2 regions of the Streptomyces sp. NPDC002513 genome follow, and region 2 is predicted to be linked to the other one. Evidence: riboswitches for the same ligand, from Rfam matches in the RefSeq annotation. Region 2 holds a riboswitch; the other holds the start of a gene.
The links. A riboswitch is a leader RNA that binds a small molecule or an ion and turns the genes downstream of it on or off. The one in region 2 is predicted to bind thiamine pyrophosphate.
Positions count from the first base shown of each region.

Region 1: it holds a riboswitch for thiamine pyrophosphate, as region 2 does, so the genes downstream of both, ACWD5Q_RS31525 (purine-cytosine permease family protein) here and thiO (glycine oxidase ThiO) in region 2, are expected to answer to the same signal.

Region 1 covers NZ_JBSFXK010000075.1:10,026-24,514, reverse strand. The annotation lists gene ACWD5Q_RS31540 (sulfite exporter TauE/SafE family protein) at 1-616, opposite strand, end outside; gene ACWD5Q_RS31535 (thiolase family protein) at 1,077-2,264, opposite strand; gene ACWD5Q_RS31530 (WhiB family transcriptional regulator) at 2,411-2,668, shown strand; TPP riboswitch at 2,962-3,054, shown strand; gene ACWD5Q_RS31525 (purine-cytosine permease family protein) at 3,046-4,467, shown strand; gene thiD (bifunctional hydroxymethylpyrimidine kinase/phosphomethylpyrimidine kinase) at 4,464-5,318, shown strand; gene ACWD5Q_RS31515 (prohibitin family protein) at 5,469-6,359, opposite strand; gene ACWD5Q_RS31510 (cytochrome P450 family protein) at 6,637-7,890, opposite strand; partial or broken gene ACWD5Q_RS31505 (catalase) at 8,505-9,985, shown strand; tRNA gene ACWD5Q_RS31500 (tRNA-Pro) at 10,153-10,226, opposite strand; gene ACWD5Q_RS31495 (MmcQ/YjbR family DNA-binding protein) at 10,307-10,690, opposite strand; gene ACWD5Q_RS31490 (LysR family transcriptional regulator) at 10,792-11,697, opposite strand; gene ACWD5Q_RS31485 (glycine C-acetyltransferase) at 11,729-12,928, opposite strand; gene tdh (L-threonine 3-dehydrogenase) at 12,975-14,003, opposite strand; gene ACWD5Q_RS31475 (GAF domain-containing protein) at 14,280-14,489, opposite strand, start outside.
Region 2 covers NZ_JBSFXK010000003.1:79,514-94,002, forward strand. The annotation lists gene ACWD5Q_RS03135 (anthranilate synthase family protein) at 1-830, opposite strand, end outside; gene ACWD5Q_RS03140 (trp operon leader peptide) at 932-988, opposite strand; gene ACWD5Q_RS03145 (class II 3-deoxy-7-phosphoheptulonate synthase) at 1,085-2,437, shown strand; gene ACWD5Q_RS03150 ((2Fe-2S)-binding protein) at 2,599-2,850, shown strand; gene bfr (bacterioferritin) at 2,855-3,334, opposite strand; gene ACWD5Q_RS03160 (sulfite oxidase-like oxidoreductase) at 3,490-4,122, shown strand; gene ACWD5Q_RS03165 (deoxyribonuclease IV) at 4,202-5,101, opposite strand; gene pknB (Stk1 family PASTA domain-containing Ser/Thr kinase) at 5,152-7,089, opposite strand; gene ACWD5Q_RS03175 (thiazole synthase) at 7,224-8,018, opposite strand; gene thiS (sulfur carrier protein ThiS) at 8,023-8,223, opposite strand; gene thiO (glycine oxidase ThiO) at 8,220-9,386, opposite strand; TPP riboswitch at 9,386-9,497, opposite strand; gene ACWD5Q_RS03190 (NAD(P)/FAD-dependent oxidoreductase) at 9,715-10,941, shown strand; gene ACWD5Q_RS03195 (Rv2175c family DNA-binding protein) at 11,086-11,451, shown strand; gene thiE (thiamine phosphate synthase) at 11,562-12,212, shown strand; gene metF (methylenetetrahydrofolate reductase [NAD(P)H]) at 12,445-13,368, shown strand; gene ACWD5Q_RS03210 (SCO2102 family sporulation regulator) at 13,425-14,360, shown strand; gene ACWD5Q_RS03215 (phytoene desaturase family protein) at 14,438-14,489, opposite strand, start outside.

The DNA.
Region 1 (14,489 bases), on a different contig from region 2:
GGATCAGGCCGAGGCCCACGCTGAAGGGCACCTTGGAGACGTTGACGATCAGAAAGAAGAAGGCCGAGGTGCCGAGGAAGCCCAGCTTGCGGAAGCCCGCGGACAGCAGGTACATCGCCATCACCGGGCCGCCGGCGTTCGCCACCATCGTGGTGAAGCCGCCGAGGACGCCGTAGGAGCGGGCCTTGATCCGGCCGGCACGCGTGGTCACCGCGTCCGGGTCCTCAGGCCGGTCGGCGGCGCGGCGGCGCCAGACCGTGACCGCCGTCATCAGCAGCAGGATCGCGCCGATCGAGGTCCGTACGACCTCGTCGTCCGCCCATACCAGGAACACGGTGCCCAGGACGACGCCCACGGCCACCGCCGGGAACAGGCGCCACAGGGTGGGCCAGTGGGCGTGCCGCCGGTAGGTGAGGACCGCGAGGACATCGCCGAGGATCAGCACGGGCAGCAGGACGCCGGTGGAGGCGCGGGCGGGCAGAACCGCGGCGAAGATCGCGAGGCTGAGGGTGTTGGCGCCGCTCACGGCGGTCTTGGAGAAGCCGACGAGCATCGCCGCTGCGGCCAGCGCGGCGAACCCCCCTGCCGATATGTGCCAGAGCGTCATCGTGTTCATGCGGGGACCGGTGCTCCGCCCGTGCGTCCGGCCCTGCCAGGGGCGCCCCGACGGGCGGGCCGGTCCGGGGCGACCGGCCACGGTCCCGCGCCTGCCGCTCTCCAAACGCCCACTCCTCGAATGCCTGTGCCCCGCAATGGCGTTGCCCTACGCCTGGCGGCGCGCACCACGGTCGCCGCACACCCCATGGCGGCTGTCAGAGGCTCCTGCCCGCCGGACCGCATCACAGGCTCCTCCCCGACGAGTGCGTCCGGGCAGGCGACAGGGGCGTCGTGCCGCTCACAGCGCCGGTTCGCCCGGTCCGTCATCGCCGTACGGCAGTGTCGGGTCATCGCCTCGGTCCCTCGTCGATCGTTCGCGTCGCCGCAGTAGATCACGGCCTACGCCGATCGCAGGGCGGGGCCCGTGGTCTCCGCCGTCCGCCGGGTCGGCCGGCACCGCGCCGGGGCGCGGCAGGGCTCTACGGGCGTTCCACGAGCACCGTGCTGCCCTGCCCGACCCCCACGCACATGGTGGCGAGCCCGCGGGCCGCGCCGGTGCGGCGCATACGGTGCAGCAGGGTCGTCAGGATGCGGGCGCCCGAGCAGCCGAGCGGGTGCCCGAGTGCGATGGCGCCGCCATCGGGGTTGACCAGCTCCGGATCGATGCCGAGACGGTCGACGCAAGCGAGCGTCTGGGCGGCGAACGCCTCGTTGAGCTCGGCCTCTTCGATGCCGCCGATCGTCCAGCCGACGCGGGCGAGGGCCTTCTCGGTGGCGGGGACGGGCCCGATGCCCATCACGTCCGGGTGGACGCCGGCCGAGACGCCCGCGACATAGCGGCCGAGGGACTCCAGGCCCAGCTCGTCGAGGGCCTCCTCGCTGACGAGGAGGAGTCCGGCAGCGCCGTCGTTCATGGGCGAGGCGTTGCCCGCGGTGACGCTGCCGCCCTCACGGAAGACCGGCTTGAGGCGGGCGAGTTTCTCGTACGAGGTGTCCTCACGGACGCTTTCGTCGGCGGCGACCACGACGCCGTCCGGCCTGGTCACGGGCAGCAGCTCGCCGTCGAACCACCCGTTCTTGCGGGCGTCCGCGGCCCGCCGGTGGCTGCGCAGCGCGAACTCGTCCTGGCGCTCGCGCTCGATGCCGTACCGTTCCGCGACCTCCTCGGCGGTCTCGCCCATGGAGAGCAGCCCGTGGAGGTCCTTCATCGCGGGGTTGACCAGGCGCCAGCCGAGCCGGGTGTCGGCGGTCTCGATGCGGTGCGGCAGCGCCTCGTCGGGGCGGGGCAGCACGAAGGGGGCGCGGCTCATGGACTCGGAGCCGCCCGCGAGCACGATGTCCGCCTCGCCCGCGGCGATCGTGCGGGCGGCGGCCGTCACCGCCTCCAGGCCGGAGGCACACAGCCGGTTGACTGTGGCACCCGGGACGGACTCGGGCAGTCCGGCGAGGAGGACGGCCATGCGGGCGACATTGCGGTTGTCCTCGCCGGCCTGGTTGGCGGCGCCCCAATAGACATCGTCGATACGGGCCGGGTCGAGGCCGGGCACCTCCGCGACCAGGGCGCGGATCACGGTCGCGGCGAGGTCGTCGGGCCGTACGGAGGACAGGGCACCGCGCAGTTTGCCGATGGGGGTGCGGCGGGCTGCCGCGAAGTGGACGGTACGCACGACGGGACTCCTGATCGGCCTCAATCATTAATTAGCACCGCTAGTTTTGAACTATAGTCCGCGGACGGCCCGTCGGGAAGTTCCCCGGCTCCATTCCCCGGCATTCACCAGGTTTCACCCCATCCGTCCCGGGCACTCGGGCGCCCATGGAGTGGTTGTGGCATGCAGCATGCAAGGGCGAAGACCCCGAACTGTTCTTCCCCGTCGGGTCGACAGGGCCCGCACTGAAGGAGACCGCCGCCGCCAAGCGCGTCTGCCGTCGCTGCCCGGTCGTCGGCGAGTGCCTGGACTGGGCGCTGCGCAGCGGGCAGACGGCGGGCGTGTGGGGTGGCACCGGCGAAAAGGAGCGCGCCGAGCTGCTTCGGACCGCGAGGGGCCCTACGACGCGGAGAAGCGCGCGATGACCCCCAGGAACGGGAGCGCGGGGACACGCCGAGGCGGGGCGGCTACCGGAGCCGAGACAAGCGCACGACGACTCAACTCGGTGACGGGGCTGAGCTGCTGACAGAGCGTCAGGGAAGCGATCCGCGGTGGATACGGAAAGAGGCGGACGGGGACGTTCCGGCGATGAGGTCGACAAGACCGGCTTCGTCCGCACCCGGCGCTGACGCCGCACAGCGCCGGGAAGAGGGTCGCTGCCGGATCCGGCAGCGACTTCCGTATGTCACATCCCGGGACTCGGGTTAATCTTGCCGCCGTACCGGACACGGGGTGCCCCGCTGGGGCTGAGATCACACCCGTCGAACCTGAACCAGTTCGTACTGGCGGAGGGATGTCTTTCATGCCTGTGGCGCATGTCCCCGGCGGCCTGCCCGCCGACAGCCGACGAGCCGTCTTCGACGGCCGGATGCCCAGCGCGCCCGGCGATCTCCGGGTCGAGGGGCACGGCATCGAACCCGTCCCCGAGACCAACCGCTACGGCGGCGCGGGCCGGCTGTTCACCGTGTGGTTCGCACCCAATCTGACCATGACCGGTGTGTTCACCGGCACGATCGGCATCGCGCTCGGCCTCGACTTCACCACCGCGCTGGTGGCCGTCGTCCTCGGCACGGTGCTCGGCGCGGTGCCCACCGCCTATCTGAGCACCTGGGGCAGCCGCACTGGCGCCGGTCAGCTCCCTCTCGCCCGGCTCGCGTTCGGGCGTGCGGTGGCCCTGCCCGGTGTGCTGCAGTGGCTGTCGTCGGTCGCCTGGGACGCGCTGATCGGGCTTTTCGGCGGGGACGCGCTGGCCCGCCTGTGCGGCTGGCCGTTCTGGCTGGGCGTCCTCGTCATCATGCTGGCGCAGGGAGCCCTGGGAGTCCTCGGCTACGAGGCCATCCACCGCCTCCAGATCGTCATGACCTTCGTCCTCGCCGCCGCCTTCGCGCTGATCGCCCTGCGGATGTCCGACAGCGTCCAGGTGGCCGCGACGGGCAGCGTGCACGGCCCCGACCGGGCGGGCGCGTTCGTGCTGACCAGCACCATCGCACTCAGCCTGGCCCTGTCCTGGGCCCCGTACGCCAGCGACTTCAGCCGCTACCTGCCGCCTACCACCTCCCGCTCCCGGATGTTCTGGTACACGCTGCTCGGGCTCGTGGTGTCCTTCGCGGCCGTACAGACCCTCGGGCTGTGGGGCGCGTCCGCGCTGACCGACCAGACGGCCACGGGGGTGGACGCGCTGCTCGGCGGGGGCGCGCTGGGCGCCTTCGGGCTGCTGGCCGTGGCGCTGGCGGCGCTGTGCAGCAACGCGATGAACGACTACAGCGGCTCCCTGGCGCTGCAGACCGTGGGCGTGCGCATGCCGCGTCCGGCGGCGGCCGCGCTCGCCGTGGTGCTCGGCTTCCCGCTGGTGCTGTGGATGCACGCGGCCGACACGACGGCCCGCTTCCAGAACGTCCTGCTGTTCGTGAGCTACTGGATCCCCGGGTTCGTGGCGATCGTCGTCGTGGACTGGCTCGCCCGGCGGGGCACCGACATCGATCTCACCGCCGAGACGGCCCGCCCCCGGCCCGCATGGCCCCCGGTGCTGGCGTTCGCCGTCGCCTTCGCCGCTGCGGTGCCGTTCATGGACACCGGCCTGTACGTGGGCCCGGTCGCCCACGCGCTGCACGGCGCCGACCTCTCGTACTACGTGGCGTTCGTGGTGGCGCTCGCGGTGTACGCGCCACTGCGCGCCCGACAGGCCCGAGATGTCCGAGAGACCCGAGAGGAGGGTCGCGCATGACCGCGCCGCCCCGTGTGCTCACGATCGCCGGATCCGACTCCGGCGGAGGCGCCGGGATCCAGGCCGACCTCAAGACGATGCTGGCGCTCGGCACCCACGGAATGAGCGTGATCACCGCGGTCACGGCGCAGAACTCCGTCGGGGTGCAGGGCGCCTGGGAGCTGCCCGCGGAGGCGGTCCGCGCCCAGTACCGCAGTGTCGTCGGCGACATCGGCGTCCAGGCGGTCAAGACGGGCATGCTCGCCTCGCCGACGCTGGTCACGACGGTGGCCGACCTGCTCAACGACGTGGCGGCCCCGGTCGTGGTGGATCCCGTCAGCGTCTCCAAGCACGGGGACCGGCTGCTCGCCGACGACGCGCTGGACGCCGTACGCACCCGGCTGCTCCCGCTCGCCACGGTCACCACACCCAATCTGGACGAGGTGGCGGAGCTGACCGGTCTCCGGGTGACCGACGAGCCGGGGATGCGTCGCGCGGCCGTGCGACTGCTGGCCTACGGACCCCGGTGGGTCCTGGTGAAGGGCGGGCATCTGGCCGGGGCCGCCGTGGACCTGCTGACGGACGGCCGGGAGGAGCACTGGCTGCGCGCCGAACGCCACGACAACCGGCACACCCATGGCACGGGCTGCACCCTCGCCTCGGCCGTCGCGGTCGGGCTCGCACAGGGCCTCCCGGTGCCCGAGGCGGTACGCCGCGCCAAGGAGTACGTCACAGCGGCCATCGCGGCGGGCTTCGCACTGGGCGCGGGCATCGGGCCGGTGGACCACGGGTGGCGGCTGCGGGAGCCCGGCGGACCGATGACGGCGGTGAAGGCATCGGCGCCTGAGACACCTCGCGCCGAGGCGCACTGACCGGCCGGGTGTGCTGGTGCCGGCCATCCGGCCCGGCGTTCCGGAGCCGGCCGTCCAGCCCGGTCTGCCGGAACAGACCGTCCGGACGCCACCAGGGCGGCGGCCAGGAAGCCGACGACCGGCCCCGGCCGCCCCGGCACGAACCAGGCCCTACCGGTTCTTGCTGTTGTCCACGATGACCGGCGTGCCGCCCGAGTCCGTACCGCACGGCACCGCGTACACCGGGTTGTCCTTGGCGGCTTCCTTGTATGCCTCCAGGCACTGGTTGTACAGCACCTTGTCGTTCAGCGACCGCTCGATGATCTTGTTGGCGCGGGCGATGCCCTCCGCCTCGATCCGCTTGCGCTCCGACTCCGCCGTGGCCGTCCGCGCCGCCTCGACGGCCCGCTCGGTGGCCTGCTCCTGCTGGATCTTCTTGTCGATCTGGCTCTGCAGCTTGTCCGACGGCCTCACATTGCGCAGGTTGACGGCGGTGACGTCGATCCCGCGCGGCGCCAGGCGCGCCTTCACGAGGTCGGCGATCTCCGTGCCGATCTGCTCGCGGGCGGCGGCGTAGCCCTCCTCGCTGGTGTGCTTCGCGAAGACATTACGGATGATCTCGCGGCTGTCCGGCAGCACGAGCCGCTGCTGGATGCCCTCCTCGCTGCCCGCCAGTCGGTACAGCGCGACCGCCTTCGCCGGCGCAACGGCCCACTTGATGGTGACGTCCGCGTACAGCACCCCGCCCTGTGAGGAACGGACCTCGACCACGTCCTTGTCGTTGAGGTCGAGGTCCACCGGACGGGTGGAGAAGGACGTGACCTCGGTGAACGGCGATTTGAACTGGATACCGGAGGTCAACGGCGTGCCGACCTTACCGAAGGTCACCGGCACGCCGACCTCGTAGGCGCTCACGACGTGGACGCAGGAGAAGGTGCCGGCCAGCACACCCGCCACGGTGCTGAGCGCCGCCCCGAGCTTCCAGCCACCTGCGCTGCGGCCGCGGCCGACAAGGAAGAGCACGGCCGCCGCTATGAGCAGCAGAATGGACAGCACGAACATTGGTTCCCCCCTCGGAAACGGATACGCGCCGCCTCGGGCGCGACCGCAGCGCATCATAAGGGGCCTCGCGGTCCCCGGCCGCACGCGGCCCCTGCGGTTGTCCGGGGCGGCGCGAGCCACGTCGCCCGTCCCGCCGGCACCGTCCCGGCCCCATCGAGGCCACGCCGGCCAGGCAACTGACGGTCCGTCACATCAGTGCCTACGTCCGGATGGGAGCGCTCAATGCCCAGGGACAGACCTGGCGACCATCCTCGAGAAGCACACCCGAGTGTCCGGATCAAGCCGGAGCGGCAGGGCCCAAGCCGTCGGGCAGGAAACCGGGCGTGAACGTGACGGGCAGGCACTCGGGACCGCGCAGATCGCTTCGCCTCCACCGCAGCTCGTCCGGCGGCACGGCCAAGGCGAGACCGGGAAGGCGGTGCAGCGCGCTGCCGATGGCGACCTGACCCTCCAGCCGGGCCAACGGGGCGCCCAGGCAGTAGTGGATTCCGTGCCCGAACGCGAGGTGGGCGTTGTCCCGACGGGTGATGTCCAGACGATCGGGGTCCGGGAACCGCGCCGGATCCCGGTCGGCGATGGCGGAGGCCACCAGCACGGTGGCGCCGCGCGGGATCGTCACGCCCGCGATCTCGACGTTCTCCCGCGCGAAACGGACGATGCCCGGGTTCACCGGCCCGTCGTAGCGCAGGAACTCCTCGATCGCGTCCGGCAGCAGCGCCGGATCGTTCCGCAACAGCTGAAGCTGGTCGGGGTGGGCGAGCAGTGCGGCGATGCCGCCGCTGATCAGGTTGACCGTGGTGATGTATCCGGCCACCAGCAGGAGGAACGCCATGGCGATCAGCTCGTCCTCGTCCAGCCGCTGCTCCTCGTCCCGAGCGACGATCAGAACGCTGAGCAGGTCGTCTCCGGCGTCGGCTCGTTTGGCTTCCAGAAGCTTGGTCAGGTACGCGCGCATCTGCTGCCAGGCACCGTCGACCACGGTCGGGTCCGGCGGCTCGGGTCCCCGGCGGATCATGTCGTCGGTCCACCGCTGGAAGTCGTACCGGTCCGTCGTGGGCACCCCGAGCAGCTCGCTGATCACGGCGACCGGAAGCGGCAGCGCGAAGTCGGCTACGAGGTCCGCGCGGCCGGCCTGCACGATCGCGTCGAGCAGCCCGTCGGTGATGGCCTGGACGCGGGGCCGCAGCTCGGCCACCCGGCGCGCGGTGAACGCCTTCGAGACCAGGCGACGAAGGCGGGTGTGGTCGGGTGGGTCCGCCTGGAGCATGTTGCGCAGCATGGACTCGCGCTCCGTCGCAGGCAGCAGTTGGAGGAGCCTGGGGTCCGATCCGTCGCGGATATCACTGCTCAGCCGGGGGTCGCAGAGCGCGACGAGGCCGTCCTCGTAGCGCGTGACCAGCCAGGCCTCCAGGCCGCCGACGGTGACCGCGTACCGCACCGGGCCCTCCTCGCGCAGCTGTCGGTAGAACGGGAACGGGTTTGCCACGAAGGCCGGGTCGGCGTAGGGAAAAAGGAATGGCTGCTCGCTCATCGTCGTCTCCCGAATCACGTCGACATGCTTCACAGAACGTCTGGGTTCGCCACGGGTCCGGGGGCGGGCCGACACCCAAGGAACAGGCCTGCGAGCAGGCGGAAGACGTTCTTCCAGCCTCTGCGTCTTGTCCGACACCCCAACGAGACGACTACCGCGATACACCCGACAGCAATCGTTGATTTCCACCGGCCGACGTAACGTCTCCCGCCACCCCAGTCGTCCTGAGCTGACGGCTCACCCGGCTGGGGTGGCTGCGCGACAGGACAGGCGCTGACAATGGTGAAAGACTGCCTTTGAGCCAAGTGGATGATTTCGCGGCACTCGGATCCGTCACCGATGCGCACCCCGCGACCTGATGCCAAGTGCCGGATTCCGGATACCTTCACCGCCGACTGGCGACTTCAAGGACCGACCCGAGACGACATTTGGCACCGTCAACGCCGGTGTGCCGGCCCCCTTCATGCCCGGATTCCAGCGCATCGGCTTCGCCGAGACCATCCTGACCGACTCCTGACCACCTCCTGACCAGAGCAGCGGACGGAATTCACCCCACGTTTCGGCCAACTCATGGAAAAGCGAGGGGATACCGCCCAGGAGCAGAGGATGAAGAGATGAGCAATCAGCCCCCCGTCACGACCACGGATTCCGGTAGTCCCGTCGCCAGCGACGAGCATTCGCTCACCGTGGGCCCTGGCGGCCCCAATCTGCTGCAGGACACCTATCTGATCGAGAAGCTGGCTCACTTCGTGCGCGAGCGCGTCCCGGATCGCGTGTACCATGTCAAGGGCGGCGGCGCCTTCGGCTATTTCGAGGTGACTGCCGACGTTACCCGGTGGACCAAGGCCGCCTTTCTCAGCGAGGTCGGCAAGCGAACGCCGGTTCTCGCGCGCTTCTCGACGGTGGCCGGCGAAGAGGGCTATCCCGACACGGACCGCGACGTGCGCGGCTTCGCTCTCAAGTTCTACACCGAAGAGGGCAACTACGACCTCGTCGGCAACAACACGCCCGTCTTCTTCGTGCGCGACCCCATGAAGTTCCCTGACTTCATTCACTCACAGGAGCGTATGCCCGACAGCGGCCTGCGCAGCAACAACATGCAATGGGACTTCTGGACGCTCTCACCCGAATCGGCCCATCAGGTGGCCATCCTGATGAGCGACCGAGGTACACCGCGCACCTGGCGCCATATGAACGGCTATGGCAGCGACACGTACATGTGGGAGAACGCCGCGGGCAAGAAGTTCTGGGTCAAGTACACTTCAGGACCGAGCAGGGCATCCAGAACATGACCGATGCCGAGGCCAGGGCCATGTACGCCAAGGACCTCGACTGTCACCGACGGGACCTGAGGGACGCGATCGCACGCGAGGACTTCCCGTCCTGGCGCCTCGACATGCAGATCATGCCCTACGAGGATGCGGCCGACTACCGCTTCAACCCCTTCGACGTCACCAAGGTCTGGCCGCACGAGGACTACCCGCCGATCCCCGTCGGGCGCTTCGTACTCGACCGCAACCCCGAGAATTTCTTCGCCCAGATCGTGCAGGCCGGGTTCGACGTGGCGAACTTCGTCCCGGGCATCGGACCCAGCCCGGACCGGATGGTACTGGGGCGGATGTTCGCCTACGCCGACTCGAATCGCTATCGCACCGGCCCGAACTACGCGCAGCTTCCGGTCAACCAGGCACGCAACGAGGTGCACAACTACAACAAAGACGGCCCGATGCGCTACCGCCACAACGGGAACCAGCCGGTCTACGCCCCCAACAGCTACGGCGGTCCCAAGGCCGAACCGCAGCGCTACCGCGATCCGAGCTGGTTCGTCGAGGCCGCCGAGATCATGCGCACCGCCTACCAGGCGCGCAAGGACGACGACGACTTCATCCAGCCCGGCACGCTCTACCGCCAGGTGATGAAACCGACCGACAGGGATCATCTGGTCGACAACATCGTTGGGCACCTGAGCCAAGGAGTGGAGCGCTCCATCCAGGAACGCGCGATCAACGACTACTGGACGAAAGTCGACCCCGACCTCGGCGCGCGCGTCGCCCAGGGCCTGGGCCTGAAAACCTCGCAGCCGAGCGATGGGTAGCGGAGGCAATCCCCGATATCGCCCAAAAACAATCGCGACTGGCAGATGGGGGAGCACACGGGGGGAGTACACACAGGAGCGGAAGAGGACTCCCGGATTACTCCCACTCACACCTCAGGGGCCCTCCAAAGAGAGCCCCTGACCTGCGGAGGTATCCGACTTCACTGTCGGGACGACAGGATTTGAACCTGCGACCCCTTGACCCCCAGTCAAGTGCGCTACCAAGCTGCGCCACGTCCCGTTGCCCGTCTGACCTGGGGTTTCCCCTGGTTGGACGCGCACAGAAACAATACCGCACTTGGGACGGTGGTCGCGCACCCGTTAACGCGCCGTCCTCCCGTCCGGTCGCTCTCCGGCCGGCAGGCCCAGCTCCGGGTGGTGCTCCAGGAGCTGGGACGAGGCCGCCTGGCGCCAGGAGTCGGCAAGGACATCCCGCAGTTCCGTGTCGTCCTCCAGGGCGGCCAGGCGTACCCGGATCCAGGCGAACTGCGCCTCGTGCCCGGCGACCCAGAACTTCCCGGGCTCGGCGAGCACCAGCTCGTCCCGCTCCTCCTTGGGGCAGCGCACCGCCATGGAGGTCTCGTCCTCGGGCAATGTCGCGAACATCTTCCCCGCGACCCGGAACGTGGGCATGCTCCAGGCGGTCTTCTCCGTCGTCTCGGGCAGGGACAGGGCGATACGGCGTACGTCTTCGGCGTCCGGCATGTCCAGCACCGTAGCCAATGCCACTGACATTCGGTCCGCGCTCGCGGGGCAGAGCACCGCGCTCCGGGCCGGCACGGGTGACCCGCGCCGCTCCCGCCCTGTCAGTCCACCGCCGCGGCCTCTGTCAGCGCGTCCAGCACCGGGCGTATCAGCGGGTGCCCCTCCACGCCACGGCGCACGGCCGCGAAGACCCGGCGGGTGGGGGCGACCCCGTCGACCGGGCGGACGACCACGCCCGTGAGGTCCATTCCGCGCAGGGCGGAGCGGGGTACCAGGGCCACTCCCGCACCGGCCGAGGCGAGCGCCACGACCGCGCGGAAGTCGTCCGAGGAGTGCTCCAGGCGGGGCTGGAACCCGGCGTGCTCACAAGCCAGCACGACGACGTCGTGGCAGGGGTTGCCCGGGTACGGGCCGATCCACGGGTCCTTGGCCAGTTCGGCCAGCGGGACCTGGGGTGCGTCGGCGAGGCGGTGGGTGACCGGCACGACCGCGTCGAAGGGTTCGGCGTAGAGCGGGATGGGCGTGAGCCGGGGGTCGTCCGCGTCGGGCGCGCCCCGGTACTCCACGGCGACCGCGACGTCGGCCTGCCGGTCCAGGACCATCGGCAGGCTCTCGTCGCCCTCGGCGTCCTGGACCCGGACCCGGATGCCGGGCGCGGTGCGGGAGAGCCGCGCCAGCGCGGGGGCCACCACCAGACCGATGCCGGTGGCGAAGGAGGCAAGCGTCACCGTGCCCGCCGAGCCCGCGTTGTAGGCGGCCAGCTCGGCCTCGGCGCGCTCCAGCTGGGCGAAGACGGCGTGGGTGTGGCCGAGCAGGATCTCGCCGGCCGGGGTGAGTCGTACCCCCTTGGCGCTCCGCTCGACGAGCCGGTGGCCGGTCTCCTGTTCCAGCGCGGCGAGCTGCTGGGACACGGCGGAGGGGGTGAGGTAGAGCGCGGCGGCAGCGGCCGTGACCGTGCGGTGGTCGGCCACCGCACGGAGGATGTGCAGCCGCCGCGCTTCGATCATGTAAACGATTATCGCAAGATGTGCGGGCTGGTCAGCCCTCCAGCTCCGCCCGGGCCGCCACGAACGCGTCGACGGCGCGGTTGACGTCGTCCGCGGAGTGCGCGGCGGACAGCTGCACCCGGATACGCGCCTGGCCCTGCGGGACCACCGGGTAGGAGAAGCCGATGACGTACACGCCGCGCTCCAGCAGCAGCTCGGCCATGCGTCCGGCCTTCGTCGCGTCGCCGATCATCACCGGGGCGATCGCGTGGTCGCCCGGCAGGATGTCGAAGCCCTCTTCGGTCATCCGGCGCCGGAAGAGCGCGGTGTTCTCGGCCAGCTTCTCGCGCAGGTCGCCCGCCGTCTCCAGCAAATCGAGCACCTTGAGCGAGGCCGCCGCGATCACCGGGGCGAGCGTGTTCGAGAAGAGGTACGGCCGCGAGCGCTGACGCAGCAGGGCGACGATCTCGGCGCGGGCGGCGACATAGCCGCCGGAGGCGCCGCCGAGCGCCTTGCCGAGGGTGCCGGTGATGATGTCGACGCGGTCCATGACCCCGTGCAGCTCAGGGGTGCCGCGGCCGCCCGGGCCGACGAAGCCGACGGCGTGCGAGTCGTCGACCATGACCATGGCGTCGTACCGGTCGGCGAGGTCGCAGATCTCCCGCAGCGGGGCCACATAGCCGTCCATGGAGAACACGCCGTCGGTGACGACCAGCTTGCGTCGGGCACCACCCTCCGACGCCTCCTTCAGCTGCCGCTCCAGATCCGCCATGTCGCGGTTGGCGTAACGGAAGCGGCGCGCCTTGGACAGGCGGATGCCGTCGATGATCGAGGCGTGGTTGAGGGCGTCGGAGATGACCGCGTCCTCCGGGCCGAGGAGGGTCTCGAAGACACCGCCGTTGGCGTCGAAGCAGGAGGAGTACAGGATCGTGTCCTCCTGGCCCAGGAACGCGGACAGCCGCGCCTCCAGCTCCTTGTGCACCTCCTGCGTACCGCAGATGAACCGCACGGACGCCATGCCGTAGCCCCAGCGGTCCAGCGCCGCGTGGGCGGCGGCGATCACCTCGGGGTGGTCGGCGAGGCCGAGGTAGTTGTTGGCGCAGAAGTTGAGCACCTCACCGGGGCGGCCGCCCGCGATGACGTGCACGGTCGCGGACTGCGGGGTGTCGATCACACGCTCGGGCTTGTGCAGCCCGGCGGCGCGGATCTCGTCGAGGGTGGCGCGCAGGTCGTCGCGCACGGAGTCGAACATGGGGAAGCTCCTCGGAGTGCTTTCGCGGGAAGACGGGCGGGCAGGGCTACGCGGTCCAGTCCAGGATGATCTTGCCGCCCCGGCCACTCGCCGCGTCCTCGAACGCCGCCTCGTGGTCGCGGTAGCCGTAGCGGCCGGTGATCACGGGCGAGAGGTCGAGCCCGCCCTCGAGCAGGACCGACATCGCGTACCAGGTCTCGAACATCTCGCGGCCGTAGATGCCCTTGATCGTGATCATGGAGGTGACGATCCGGGCCCAGTCGACGGGGAACTCCTGGGACGGCAGTCCGAGCATGGCGATCCGGCCGCCGTGCGTCATGTTGGCGATCATGTCGCGCATCGCCTCGGGGCGGCCGGACATCTCCAGGCCGATGTCGAAGCCCTCGCGCAGGCCGAGTTCGCGCTGGCCGTCGGCGATCGTCGCGTCGGAGACGTTCAGCGCGAGGCTCACACCGATCTTGCGCGCCAGCTCCAGGCGCTCCTCGCTGACATCGGTCACGACGACGTTGCGTGCGCCCGCGTGCCGCGCCACGGCCGCGGCCATCAGGCCGATCGGGCCGGCACCGGTGATCAGGACGTCCTCGCCGACCAGCGGGAACGACAGGGCGGTGTGCACCGCGTTGCCGAACGGGTCGAAGATCGCCGCGATGTCGAGGTCCACCGGGACGCGGTGCACCCAGACGTTGCCGGCGGGCAGGGCCACATACTCGGCGAACGCGCCGTCGCGGCCGACCCCGAGGCCGACCGTCGCCCGGCACAGGTGGCGGCGCCCGGCCAGACAGTTGCGGCACTTCCCGCACACCAGATGGCCCTCGCCGCTGACCCGGTCGCCCACCGTGATGTCCGTGACGTCACGCCCGGTTTCGACGACCTCGCCGACGAACTCGTGGCCGACCACGAGCGGAGTGCGGATCGCCTGCTGCGCCCAGCCGTCCCAGGCCCGGATGTGCAGGTCGGTGCCGCAGATCCCGGTCCGCAGGACCTTGATCAGTACATCGCCGGACCCGATGGCGGGTTCCGGGACGTCCGCGAGCTGGAGCCCGGGCTCCGCCTTCTCCTTGACCAGCGCCTTCAACGCTACGGCTCCTGTGAGTGAGGTCCCGGTTCCAGGCACGCCGAAGGAGCCCGCACCGGGGAGAGGAGTGGAATCGCGTAGCAATCTGCCCTACGGCGACGCGCTGGTCCATCGAGGTTTTCTTAAGCGCCACCACAGCTTTCCTTCACGCCTCCTCCGTCACCCGCGGGTTCGCCTCCGTTCTTCGGACGCGCGACCGGCTCGGGATCGTGCCGGCCGCGGAGTCGGGGGCGCTGCGGGGCGCGCCACGGCAGGGCGGTCCCGGCTCACGCCGTCTCAGGTCGCGTCGCCCTCCCGTCGTGCGATCTCCTCCGTCAGCTCCGCGGCCAGCGCCTTGATGGTCTCCAGGCCCGCCCGGCCCCAGGGCCGCGGTTCCACGTCGGCGGCGCAGACCGTGCCGAGGGCGGAGCCCGTACGGTCCACGAGCGGCGCGCCGAGGTAGGCGCGGATGCCGATCTCGTCGACGACGGGATTGCCGGCGAAGCG
Region 2 (14,489 bases):
CCGCGCAGCTCGTACTCGGTGTGCGCGAGGTGCGCCATCTCCTTCAGCCGCGGCCCGACGACCATCCCGCCCCGGTCGCCGACCGTGCACATCATCTTCAGCTCCTCGTCGACCACCATCGACAGCTCCTCGATCTCCTTGCCGTCGGCGAGGAAGCCGAGCAGGTCCTCAGGAGTCGGTCCGCCGGCCGGATAGCGGTAGGTGCCGCTGATGGGGTTCATCACGACGGTCCCGCCACCGCCCTCGACCGAGAGCGCCTCGCGCTCGCCCGACATCCGCACATGCACCTCGGGGCTGGCCCCGACCAGGGTGCGTTCGCCGGTGTGCACCACGAAGGTCCAGTACGCCCCGCGCTCGCCGACCAGCAGCCGCCGCAGCAGCGCGAGCGCGTCGGCCCGGCCGAATCCCGGGATCCGGCCCTCGTACGTCCGGCGGATCACGAAGTTGGCGCCCTCGCCCCGCCCGATCTCCTCGCGCAGCACCCGCCCGACGATCCCGGCGTACTCCTCGTCGGAGACGTCGAAGCCGCCGTCCTCGACCCGGACGTCGTGCCGCGGCAGCTCCGCCAGCGCCCGCTGAAGCGGGAGGACCCGGGACTCCTCGGGCGTCAGGGCCAGCAGCGGGGTGCCGTCGTCGCGGACGTCGAAGCCGCGCTCGCGGATCTGGCGGTACGGGATCAGGGCCAGTGCCTCGCCCGGAAGGTCGGCGAGGCGCGCGTACTCCTCGACCGGGCCGATCAGCACCTCCACGCTGTCGTGATCGCGCCCGGGGGTGCGGCGGCGGAGCAGGGCGAACGGGCGGGGATCGGTCAGCAGCTCGGTCAGATGCATGGTCCGTGTCCTTCTCGGTGAGGTGAGAGGGAACGGCCCCGGTGCCGGAAACACAGAAGGCCGCCCCTCGGGCGGCCTTCGCGAAGTCGTGGGTACGCGCGTCAGTGGGCCGCCGGAGAAGCGGTCCACCACCAGTTCTGGGTCGTGTGCGCGAACATGCGACGCACTGTACCCCATGTCCACAGGGTGTAGCGGGTGTCTCACTTTCTGGGCGGGGAAAGGGAGGACCCACCTGACCCCGTAGTGTTGAGGGCGTGACCGTGAACGCTAAGACCAGCGCCAACGCTGGCAACACCTGGCGAGACCTGCCCGCGGCGCAGCAGCCCGAGTACCCCGACCCCGAGGCTCTGCGCAAGGTGATCGCGGACCTCGAGTCGTATCCGCCGCTCGTCTTCGCGGGCGAGTGCGACCAGCTGCGCGCCCGGATGGGAGCCGTCGCCAGGGGCGAGGCGTTCCTGCTGCAGGGCGGCGACTGCGCGGAGGCGTTCGACGCGGTGTCCGCCGATCAGATCCGCAACAAGCTCAAGACGCTGCTCCAGATGGGCGCCGTGCTCACGTACGCCGCCTCGGTGCCGGTCGTGAAGGTCGGCCGGATCGCCGGCCAGTACTCCAAGCCGCGCTCCAAGCCGACCGAGACCCGTGACGGGATGACCCTGCCGGTCTACCGCGGTGACTCCGTCAACGGCTTCGAGTTCACCGAAGGGGTCCGGATCCCCGACCCGGAGCGCCTGAAGCGGATGTACCACGCCTCCGCCTCGACGCTGAACCTCGTGCGCGCCTTCACCACGGGCGGCTACGCCGACCTGCGCCAGGTGCACGCCTGGAACCAGGACTTCGTGAAGTCGTCGCCGTCCGGGCAGCGCTACGAGCAGCTCGCGCGCGAGATCGACAACGCGCTGAACTTCATGCGTGCCTGCGGGGCCGACCCGGAGGAGTTCAAGACCGTCGAGTTCTACGCCTCGCACGAGGCGCTGCTGCTCGACTACGAGTCGGCCCTGACCCGGACCGACTCGCGCACCGGGCAGCTGTACGACGTGTCCGGGCACATGGTGTGGATCGGTGAGCGCACCCGTCAGCTGGACGGCGCGCACATCGAGTTCGCCTCCCGGATCCGCAACCCGATCGGCATCAAGCTGGGTCCGACGACCACGGCCGAGGAGGCGCTGCAGTACATCGACCGTCTCGACCCGGAGCGGGAGCCCGGCCGGCTGACCTTCATCGTGCGCATGGGCGCGGACAAGATCCGCGACAAGCTGCCCGAGCTGGTGGAGAAGGTGACGGCCTCGGGCGCTGCGGTGGCCTGGGTGACCGACCCGATGCACGGCAACACCTTCGAGGCGGCCTCCGGCCACAAGACCCGCCGCTTCGACGACGTGCTCGACGAGGTCAAGGGCTTCTTCGAGGTCCACAAGGAGCTGGGTACGCACCCGGGCGGCATCCATGTCGAGCTGACCGGCGACGACGTCACCGAGTGCGTGGGCGGCGGCGACGAGATCTTCGTCGACGATCTGCACCAGCGCTACGAGACGTCGTGCGACCCGCGGCTGAACCGCAGCCAGTCCCTCGACCTGGCGTTCCTCGTCGCGGAGATGTACCGGGACCAGTAGGACCAAGTAGCCCGCGGGCTGCTGCCGACGCGGTGAGTGGGGCGCGGATCACATGCGATCCGCGCCCCGACCCGCTTTTGCGGGCCCGGGGTCATAGGTAAGGTTAGGTTTGCCTCACCGAGACGATCGGGGACGGCATGACCCAGCGATCCCGTCGGGAGGTGAACCGCGTGTACGTCTGCAGTTGCTTCGGCGTCACCGAGCAGCAGGTCGAGCAGCACGCGGCGAACGGCGCCTGCACCCCCCGGCAGATCGCGTCCGCCTGCAAGGCGGGCACGGACTGCGGCTCGTGCGTACGGCGGATCCAGGCGCTGCTGGGCAGGGGCGCGTGCCCGCGCCGTGAACCGGCCGACCGGGGCGAACCGGTCCTTTCCGGTCCGGACGGCCCGAGGAGCCTGCGGGACGCCGCCTAGCTAGCTAGCTCTCCGGCTGCTCGATGATCTGCGAGATGTACAGCGCCTCGCCGAGCTTGTCCACCAGCTCCAGCTGGGTGTCCAGATAGTCGATGTGGTGTTCCTCGTCCGCCAGGATCGACTCGAAGATGTTCGCGGATGTGATGTCGCCCTTCTCCCGCATCGTCTTGATCCCGCGCCGGAGCCGGTCGATCGCCTCCACCTCGATCTGCCGGTCCGCCTCGAACATCTCCCGCACGGTCTGCCCCACCCGCACATGGAACAGCCGCTGGTAGTTCGGCAGCCCCTCCAGGAAGAGGATGCGGTCGGTGAGCACCTCCGCGTGCTTCATCTCGTCGAACGACTCGCGCCGCGTGTACGTGGCGAGCTTGTACCAGCCGAAGTTCTCCTGCATCTTCGCGTGCAGGAAGTACTGGTTGATCGCGGTCAGCTCGGCGGTGAGCTGCTCGTTGAGGAATTCGATGACCTCGGGGTCGCCCTGCATCGGCCCGGGCTCCTTCCAAGCGGGGGACTGGCGGAGTGCGCCGCATGATTGCATCAGCACACGGGTGCGTCCAGTATGTTCACGCTTAGTGTGAGTTGTCCGTATTGGGTATCAGGTGGTCGGATGCACCCTCTGCGGTCTGTCAGGATGGAGTCATGGGTCATCCGGTGGAGCGCGTGTCAGGAGAAGCGGTGAGGTCCGAGCTTCCGCCGGGACAGCGACTGCAGCGGGGCTGGCCGGTCACCCACTACGGCCCGGTGCCCAAGTTCCGCCCCGAGCGCTGGGACTTCCGGGTCTTCGGTGCCACCGCGGACGGCGAGAAGCACTCCTGGAACCACGAGGAGTTCACGGCCCTTCCGTACGCGACCGTGATGGCCGATCTGCACTGCGTCACCAAGTTCAGCATGCTCGGGGCCGAATGGGGCGGCATCCCGGCCCGCACGGTCCTGGAGCTCGCTCCGCCCGCCCCCACCGTCACCCATGTGATGGTCTGGGCGGAGTACGGGTACAGCGCGAACCTCCGCCTCGCCGACTTCGCCTCGGACCGCACGATCTTCGCCACCCACAAGGACGGTGAACTGCTCACCGCGGAACACGGTTTCCCGCTGCGCCTGGTCATCCCCCATCTGTACGCCTGGAAGGGCCCCAAGTGGGTCCGCGGCATCGAGTACATGACCGCCGACCGGCGCGGCTTCTGGGAGGAGCGCGGGTACCACAACATCGGCGACCCATGGCGGGAACAGCGCTACTCCTACCAGGAGGAACCCGGCGACGGCCCCGGGCTGTGAGCGCGGGCGCGACGCCCGCCCGGGACCGGTCAGCGGCGGCCCGGGATCGGGCCAGGGGGAGAGCGGCGGCCCGGAGTGGTCAGCCCTCCCGCAGCTTCTTCAGCCGCTCCACGTCCGCCGCATGGCCTTCCTTGCCGCCCGGCGTCTCGATGATCAGGGGGACGCCCGCGGTGGCCGGGTGGGTCGTCAGGGCGCGGAACGGGTCCTCGCCGATATGGCCGGAGCCAATGTTCGCGTGACGATCCTTGTGGGCGCCGACCACATCCTTGGAGTCGTTCGCATGCACCAGCTTCAGCCGCCCCTCGCCGACGGTGTCCACCAGCAGATCCAGCGTCTGACGCATGCCGTCCGGCCCGGTCAGATCGTGCCCGGCCGCGAAGACATGGCAGGTGTCGAGGCACACGCCCAGCCGGGGATGCGCGTCGAGCGCCTCGAAGTACGCCCCGAAGTCCCAGGTGCGCGAACACAGTGAGGCGCCCTGGCCCGCGGTCGACTCCAGCAGAAGGTACGGGTCGTCCTCGTGCGTCAGCTCGTCCAGCAGAGGCAGCACCCGCTCGCGCACCTGACGCAGCGCGACCGACCGCTCCCGCCCGCCGGTGGCGCTCCCGGTGTGCACGACGACGCCCAGCGCCCCTATCGCGCGCCCCCGGCGCAGCGAGTGCCGCAGGGACGCAACCGACCGCTCGGCGGTCGCCTCGGTGTGCGAGCCGAAATTGATCAGATACGGCGCGTGGACGTACACCGGTATCGACCCGGCGGCACACGCCGCCCGGAACGCCTCGTCCTGCCGCGGGTTGCCGGCCGGGGTCGCCCAGCCCCGTGGATTGGCGACGAAGACCTGCACGGCCTCGGCCCCGATGTCCCGCGCATAGGCCAGCCCGACGGTGTCGAGGCCTCCCGCCACGGGGACATGGCTGCCGACGGGATTGCGGGGGAGGGCGGACGCGCCGTGGGCGTCACGCGACGGGGGAGTGCTCACGCCCCAAGGGTGTCACGCGAGCCCGGGCGGGCGGACGCCGTCGAGGCCCGTCAGCGGATCTTGAGCGTGATCGTGGACCCCTTGGGCGCCTTCTGTCCGCCCTTCACCGACTGGTGCTTGACCGTGTCGCCGAACAGGCCCAGCAGGCCGCGGTCCTCCTCGACCTGGAAGCCGGCCGCCTCCAGGGCCCGGCGCGCGTCGTCGACGTTGTCGCCGACCACGTCCGGCACCTCGACCTGCTCGCGGCCCTTGGAGATCGTCAGCGTGACCGTGTCGCCCTCGCCGGCCTCCTGGCCCGCGCCCGGGGACTGCCGGGCGACCTGTCCCGCGTCGAACTCGGAGGTGGTCTGCGTGTCCGCGATCCTCACCTTCAGGCCCGCGTCCTGCAGGTTCGCCGTGGCGTCGTCGAGAGAGGAGCCGGTGACGTCGGGCACCTGGACCGGGCTGCCCTTGCTGACGGTGAGCGCGATCGCCGAACCGCCGTGGCGCCTGGTGCCCGCCCCCGGGTCCGTGCCGATCACCGAGCCCTTGGGCACGTCCTGGCTGAACGCCTGCGAGACCATGCCCGGGACCAGGCCGGCCTTCCTCAGCCGCTCCTGCGCCCCGGCCAGGGGGTCGCCCTTCACATCGGGCACCTGCACCGTCTCGGGGCCGTCCGAGAGGGTCAGCGCCACCGCGTCGTGGGAGCGGATCCGCTCGCCCGCCGACGGATCGGTGCTGATCACCGTGCCCCGCCTCACCGTGTCGCTGTAGGCGTGCCTGACCGGCCCGGCCTCCAGCCCGGCCCGCTTCAGCCGGGTCCGCGCCTCGGCCTCGGTCTTCGCCAGCAGCGGCGGCACCTTGGTGAACTGGCCGGAGTTGATGTACCAGACGCCCGCGCCGCCACCGAACACCACCAGCGCGGCCAGGACGAGCGCGAGCAGCCGGCGGGGGCGCGCGGGCCGCCCGGCGGGTCCGGGCGGCGGCATCTGAAGCCGGCTCGTCCGGTCGAGTACGGCCGTGTCATGGGCGGGGTCCCCGGGTCCCCCACGGTCGCCGTGCGCCGGGCGGACCGGCAGCAGGCGCGGGATCACGCTCGTACGGTCCCCGGCGTTGTCGTGCTCCGTGGCGAGGGCCCCCGGCGGTACGGCGTCGAGCTGCTCGGCGGTGAGCGCGCTGCGCGCGTCGAGCACCTGTCCGAGCAGCGCCACCGCGTCGTAGGGACGCAGCTCGGGGTTGCGGGCGGTCGCCGCCGTGACCAGCTCGTCGAGTTCGATCGCGAGCCCGGGCACGGCGGCCGACGGCGGCGGCACGTCCTCGTTCAGATGCCGGTAGAGCACCTGGGCGGCGGAGTCGCCGCCGTGCGGCTTGGCGCCGGTCAGCATCTCGTACAGGACCACCCCGCAGGCGTAGACATCGACCCGGGGGTCGGCCGCGCCGTGTTCTATCTGCTCCGGGGCGAGGTAGGAGACGGTGCCGAGGACGGCGCCCGTGGTGTGCGTGACGGTGTCGACGGCCCGGACGAGACCGAAGTCGGCCACCTTGACCCGGCCGTCGTCACCTATCAGGACGTTCTCCGGCTTCATGTCGCGGTGCACGAACCCGGCGCGGTGCGCGGCGCCGAGCGCCGCCAGCACCGGCTCCAGGATGTCCAGGGCGGCGCGCGGCTGCAGCGCCCCCCGCTCGCGCAGCACGTCCCGCAAAGTGCACCCCGCGACGTACTCCATGGCGAGGTAGACGTAGGACCCGTCGGTGCCCTGGTCGAAGACCTGCACCACGTTGGGGTGGGCGAGCCGTGCGACCGACTTGGCCTCGCGGATGAAGCGCTCCACGAAGGAGGCGTCGGCGGCCAGCGCCGGGTGCATCACCTTGAGCGCGAGGACGCGGTCGAGGCGGGAGTCCAGGGCCCGGTAGACCGTGGCCATCCCGCCGGTCGCGATCCGCGCGTCGACGCGATAGCGGCCGTCGAGCACCTGCCCGACGAGAGGGTCCTGAAGGGTCTTGTCCACGCAGGTGAGTCTACGAGGGACCACTGCCGGGCTTCTCCGTCGCCGCTGCTCGGGGGCCTGACCACAACCGAGCTGTGACACACGCCGCACCCGGCCTCCGTCCCGGGCCCGGCCCCGGAAGGCCGGGCCCGGCCTCAGAAGGCGGGCCGCTCGGGGTCCAGGCGCGCCATGCTCTCCGTCGGCGACGAGGCCTGTGCGAAGTGCCGGCGCGGGATGCGCCCCGCCCGCCGGGCCAGCCGGCCCGCCTCCACCGCGTGCCGCATCGCCTCCGCCATCAGGACCGGTTCCTGCGCGCGGGTGACCGCCGAGGCGAGCATCACACCCGCGCACCCCAGCTCCATCGCCAGGGCCACGTCCGAGGCCGTGCCCGCGCCCGCGTCCAGGATCACCGGCACGCGCGCGTGCTCCACGATCAGCTGGAAGTTGTGCGGGTTGCGGATGCCGAGCCCGGAGCCGATCGGCGAGCCGAGCGGCATGATCGCGGCGCAGCCGGCGTCCTCCAGCCTCCGGGCGAGGACCGGGTCGTCGTTCGTGTACGGCAGCACCGTGAAACCGTCGTCGACCAGTGTCTCGGCCGCGTCCAGCAGCTCGATCGGGTCGGGCAGCAGGGTCCGCTCGTCGGCGATGACCTCCAGCTTCACCAGATCCGTGCCGAGCGCCTCGCGCGCGAGACGGGCGGTGAGCACGGCCTCGCCCGCGGTGAAGCAGCCCGCGGTGTTGGGCAGCACCCGGATCCCGAGCCGGTCGAGCACGGACAGCACCGAGCCCTGGACCGAGGCGTCGACGCGGCGCATCGCGACCGTCGTCAGTTCCGTGCCGGACGCCACCAGCGCCCGCTCCATGACCTCGAGGCTCGGCGCGCCGCCGGTCCCCATGATCAGCCGGGACGAGAACGTCGTGCCACCGAGGACGAAGGGGTCGTCGGCCATGGGATCAGCCTCCTTGGACGGCGGTGAGGACCTCGACGCGATCGCCCTCACGGAGCGGTGTCGACGGCCACTGGGTGCGCGGGACGATGGTTTCGTTGAGGGCGGCGGCGACGCCCGAGGGGGCCGCGGTGAGGGCCCGTACGACGGCGTCGAGCGCGGTGCCGGGCGCGAAACGGCGGGACACTCCGTTGACCGAGATGTTCATGCGGGCTGCTCCGTGAGCGCGGTGGCGGCGAACCGCCGGGGGGTGAAGGGGCGGGCTTCGTCCGGGAGGTCGCCCGTGGTCAGGACATGGGCCATGACATCGCCGGTCACCGGGGTGAGCAGGACGCCGTTGCGGTAGTGCCCTGTGGCCAGCAGCAGGCCGTCCAGCTCCGTCGGTCCGAGCAGCGGCGCGTTGTCCGGGGAGCCCGGGCGCAGTCCGGCCCGGGTCTCGATGAGCGGCAGCTCGGTGATCCCGGGGACCAGCTCGTGCGCGTCGCGCAGCAGCTCGTAGACCCCGCCCGCGGTGACCGTCGTGTCCCAGCCCAGTTCCTCGCTGGTCGCGCCGACCACCAGCTCGCCGTTCTCGCGCGGCACCAGGTAGAGGTGGCCGCCGCGGACGACGGCGCGCACGGTACGGCTCAGGAACGGCGCGTACCGCTTCGGCACGGTCAGCCGCAGCACCTGCCCCTTCACCGGGCGCACGGGCGGCAGCACCTCGTCGGGCACCCCCGCGAGCCGTCCGCTGAGGCTGCCCGCGGCGAGCACGACCTGTCCCGCGGTGAGGTCGGTGCCGTAGGCGGTTCTGACGCCGACGGCCCGCTCGCCGCGTACCGTCAGCCGTTCGGCCCGCGCCCGGTGGAAGTCGACCCCGGCCCGTTCGCAGGCCGTGACCAGCGCCGCGACCAGCCGCCGCGGGTCGATCTGGTGGTCGCCGTCGACCTTGAGCCCGCCGCGCACCCCGGGGGCGAGCATCGGCTCCAGGCGCCGGCACTCGCGACCGCTCAGCCATTCCGCCACGAGGCCGGACCGCTGCTGCAGGGCGTGCAGGTCCCGCAGATGGGCGCGGTCGTCGGCGTCCAGGGCGACGGCGAGTGTGCCGCACCGGCGGTACCCGAGGTCCCGGCCGGTGGCCTCGGTCAGCTCGGCCGCGAAGTCCGGGTAGCGCCGCGCGGACTCCAGATTGAGCGCGAGCAGCGTCTGCTCGCCGTAGTGCAGTTCGGTGACGGCGGCGAGCATCCCGGCGGCCACCTGGGCGGCTCCGCCACCCGGGGCGGGATCGACCACGGTCGTGGCAAGTCCGCGCTGTGCGGCGCGCCAGGCCGTGACGAGTCCGATGATCCCGCCCCCGATGACAAGGACATCCGAGGTACGTGTGGGCGACATGGGCATGCAGCCCCCCTCCCTTCGCCGGCATGATCCGGATCAGGTTCGTACGGTCGGAGGCCGCCAGCCTCCCTCTCAGCCCGGTGCGTCCGGGCTCCCGCGAGTGCTTGTACGGGGGACACCCTAGACCGTGGCCGACCACGCCGGTAAGGGCGCCTGACGGGGTCGCGGTTGTGCGGCCGTGCGGCGGGTACGCGCACAGGGGACCGACCCGGTCCCGGTACGCACCGTTCGGGCGGGGCGCGGCAGGCAGCGGGCCGAGTGCTGTGCAGCAGGTCACTCAGCACGCCCGCTGACTGACGCGTTGTCAGTTGACTATGGTGATCAGGTGAGCGAGCAGACGCAGGAGCGGGGCGGTTCGGCACGGCGCGTCGTCGTCGTGGGCGCGGGCATGGCCGGGGTGCAGACCGCGGTCGCGCTGCGCGAACAGGGCTTCACCGGCAGCGTGACGCTGATCGGCGCGGAGCCGCACCCGCCGTACGACAGGCCGCCGCTGTCCAAGGCCGTGCTGCTCGGCAAGGCCGAGGGCTCCGCCTTCGACGTCGACTTCGAGGCCCTGGGCATCGAGCTGCGGCTGGGCCGCGAGGCGGTCGGCCTGCGCCCCGGCGACCACGAGCTGGACACCGTCGAGGGGCCCGTCCCCTATGACGTGCTCGTCCTCGCCACCGGAGCGGAACCGATCCGGCTGCCGGGCGCGGAGGGCGTCCCCGGGGTGCATCTGCTGCGCACCCTGGACGACGCCGAGCGGCTGCGGCCGGTCCTCGCCGAGCAGCACGACATCGTGGTCGTGGGCGCGGGCTGGATCGGTGCCGAGTTCGCCACCGCGGCGCGCGAGGCGGGCTGCGCGGTGACCGTGGTGGAAGCCGCGGACCGGCCGCTCGCGGGGGCGCTGCCCGCGGAGGTGGCCGCGCCGATGGCCGCCTGGTACGCGGACAGCGGGGCCGAACTGCGCACCCACACGCGCGTGGACCGCATCGAGCCGGGGGCCGTGGTGCTCGACGACGGGTCCCGGGTGCCCGCGGACGCGGTGGTCGTGGGCATCGGGGCGCGCCCGGCCACGGCGTGGCTCGCCGGCTCGGGCGTCGAGCTGGGCGCGTACGGGGAAGTGCTGGCCGATGAGCACCTGCGCACCTCGGTGCCGGACGTGTACGCCGTCGGGGACTGCGCGTCCTTCCCGTCGGGGCGGTATGAGCAGCGCCTGCTGGTCCACCACTGGGACAACGCCCTCCAGGGCCCGCGCACGGTGGCCGCGAACATCATCGGGGAGACGCCGATGGCGTACGACCCCGTGCCGTACTTCTGGTCGGAGCAGTTCGGCCGCTTCGTCCAGTACGTGGGCCACCACGCGTCCGCCGACACGACCGTCTGGCGCGGGAACCCGCAGGGCGCCGCGTGGACGGTGTGCTGGCTGCGCTCGGGCCGCCTGGTGGGCCTGCTGGCGGTGGGCCGCCCCCGGGACCTGGCGCAGGGCCGCCGTCTGATCGAGTCGGGCACCCCGATGGACCCGGACCTGCTGGCGGACCCCTCGCGCCCGCTGAAGGAGGCGACGGCGTGAGGCCGGGACGGTCCGTCCGGCCCCCTCGCATCCCCCCGTTCGCGGGACGGCCGGGGTCCACCGTGTCCACCGCCGGAGGCAACCGGCACTCCGCTGGAGGTGCCCCGCTTCCGACTGTCAGTCCGGGATGGCACGCTTGATCCCGTGACCGAGATTGACGCAAAGATTGATGCTCTCGTCCCTGCCTGGCTCACCCTCCCGGACATCGCCGAATCGCTCGGCGTCGAGGTGACCCGCGTGCGGCAGCTGGTCAAGGAGGGCCAGCTCGTCGCCGTACGCCGTGGCGAGAACCGTGCACTGCACGTCCCCGCCGACTTCATCGACGGGGACAAGGTGGTCAAGGGCCTGTCCGGGACCCTGACCCTTCTGCGGGACGACGGCTTCACGGTCGAAGAGATGATCGAGTGGCTGTTCACCTCCGACCCGACCCTGCCGGGCACCCCCGCGCAGGCCCTCAGGGAGAATCGCGGCACGGAGGTGAAGCGCCGCGCGCAGGCGCTCGCCGTCTGATCCGAACGAGAACAACCGTCCGGCGTACGGGCCGCGGCTCCACGGGCCCCGGCCTCCGTCCGGTCGCGCCCGACGCGGCCCGTACGCCATCGACCCCGGGGGGACCCATCGTGCCCGACACCGCCCGCACCGCCCGGCTCGCCGACGCCCGCGTCTACCTCTGCACCGACGCCCGCACCCGCCAGGGCGACCTCGCCGAGTTCCTCGACGCGGTCCTGGAGGGCGGCGTCGACATCGTGCAGTTGCGCGACAAGGGCATGGAGGCGGCCGAGGAACTGGAGCACCTGAAGGTCTTCGCCGACGCCTGCGCCCGCCACGGCAAGCTGCTGGCGGTGAACGACCGCGCGGACGTCGCCCACGCCGCCGCCTCGGACGTCCTGCACCTCGGCCAGGGCGACCTGCCCGTCCCCGCGGCCCGCGCCGTCCTCGGTGACGACGTCCTCATAGGCCGCTCGACGCACTCCGCGGCGGAGGCCGAGGCCGCCGCCGTCCAGGACGGCGTGGACTACTTCTGCACCGGGCCCTGCTGGCCCACCCCCACCAAGCCCGGCCGCCCCGCCCCCGGCCTCGGCCTGGTCCGGCACACCGCCGCGCTGGGTACCGACCGCCCCTGGTTCGCGATCGGCGGCATCGACCTCGGCAATCTGGACCAGGTGCTTCAGGCCGGTGCCCGCCGTGTGGTCGTCGTCCGCGCGATCACGGAGGCGGACGACCCGGGCGCGGCGGCGGCGGAGTTCGCGAAGCGCCTGCGGACGGCGTAGTCCGGCTGCGGACGGCGCAGGGCCGCGGCGGACAGGGCCGCTGCGGACGGCGCAGGGCGGCGGGGTACGGGTGCGTGCGGGCCGTGGATCTCGCGCCCGCGGGCCGGCGCCGGCGCCGTTTTCCCGGCCCGATCGTGCGCCGGTGTCCGACAGGTGGACAACAGCGCGACAATTCGGGGCGAATCCCCGGCGTCCGGTTGGGGGACCGCCTCCCCCTGGCTAACCTGCGACTATGGCCCTCGGAACCGCATCCACGAGGACGGATCGCGCGCGGACCGTGCGCGACATCCTCGCTACCGGTAAGACGACGTACTCGTTCGAGTTCTCGGCACCGAAGACCCCCAAGGGTGAGCGGAACCTGTGGAGCGCGCTGCGGAGGGTCGAGGCGGTCGCCCCGGACTTCGTCTCCGTGACCTACGGCGCGGGCGGATCCACCCGCGCGGGCACGGTGAAGGAGACCGAGCAGATCGTCGCGGACACGACCCTGACCCCGGTCGCCCACCTCACCGCGGTCAATCACTCCGTCGCGGAGCTGCGCAACATCGTCGGCCAGTACGCGGACGCCGGGATCCGCAACATGCTCGCCGTCCGCGGCGATCCGCCCGGCGACCCGATGGGTGAGTGGGTCCCGCACCCCAAGGGCCTGACCTACGCGGCCGAACTGGTCCGGCTCATCAAGGAGGCGGGCGACTTCTGCGTGGGCGTCGCCGCCTTCCCCGAGATGCACCCGCGCTCCAGCGACTGGGACACCGACGTCTCGCACTTCGTCGACAAGTGCCGGGCCGGCGCCGACTACGCGATCACCCAGATGTTCTTCCAGCCGGAGTCGTATCTGCGGCTGCGTGACCGGGTCGCCGCGGCCGGCTGCGCGATCCCGGTCATCCCCGAGATCATGCCGGTCACGAGCGTGCGGATGCTGGAGCGGCTGCCGCAGCTCAGCAACGCCGCCCTTCCCGCCGCCCTGAAAGAGCGGATCCTCACGGCGAAGGACGATCCGGCGGCTGTACGCTCGGTCGGGATCGAGTTCGCCACGGAGTTCTGCGCGAGGCTGCTGGCCGAGGGAGTCCCCGGACTGCACTTCATTACACTCAACAACTCGACGGCGACGCTGGAAATCTACGAAAATCTGGGCCTGCACCACCCGCAGCGGGCCTAGACCGGTCGCGCCGCGCTACGACAGACTGCGTAGCGGCCACTGGGAGAGGGGCGTACATGGGCTGGGCGGTCCTCTACATCGCGTTCGGTGTCGTCGCGCTGTGGCTTCTGGGCGAGGTGCTGCTGCAGTACAAGGCACGCCTGCGCTGGCGGCTGCTGGCGTTCGTGGGCTTCGTCGGGGTCGTGCTCGGCGTGCTGATCGCCTCGGTGCTGGTCATCGCGGTGGGCGCGACCGCGTTCGCGGTCGGGCAGACCTATGTCACGCTGTCGTTCCGCCGGGGCTTCGCGGCCGGCTGGGCGGTCGGCCACCGCCCGCGCGAGGGCGGTGGCGGCAAGAGCAAGCGGCGCCGGGGTGAGGCGGCGCGCCAGGAGCCGGTACCGGAGCCCGACGGCCCCGACGACGAGCCGGCGACCCCGGCGGCGCACCTGCAGGACGACGCCTACGACGACGATGACGTCTTCACCCGCGCCCAGCCCGCGGCGAGCGCCGCCGAGACGACCGCCGTGTACGAGCCGCAGCCCCTGCCCGAGGAGACCGGCTCGTACGGCGTCTACACGGGCGCGGCGTACGCGGCCGCCGCGGAGGACCCGTCCTACGCGAACGCGGGCCAGGCCCAGGACCAGCAGGCCTACGCCCACGACGGCTACTTGGGCTACGGCCAGCAGGAGTACGGCTACGAGGGCGCCCAGCAGCAGTACGGCGGCTACTCCGACCCGTACGCGGGCACCCAGACCTACGGCGGCGGCACCTACGACCCCGCGTACGGCGGCCAGGAGCAGTACGGACAGCAGGGTTACGGCCAGGAGCAGTACGGCACCGGCGCATACGGCGAGACCCCGGCCGGCGGTGTCTGGGTTCCCCAGCAGCGCAGCCACGACGACGCGTTCGGCGGTGAACACCCGCCGGAGCAGCCGTACCCGCACCAGGAGAACGGCGCCGCACCGAACGGCACCGCGCAGGGCCACGGCTACGACGAGCAGTACCGCTTCTGAGCGACGGCCCTCACGCGTGTCCGAGGGCCGCCCGGTGCCGGGCGTCCGCCCTCACGGACGACCGGTGTGCCGGTGCCTCACTGCGAGCCCCGGAAGTCCGGCCCCTCCACGATCAGCCCGGCGACCAGG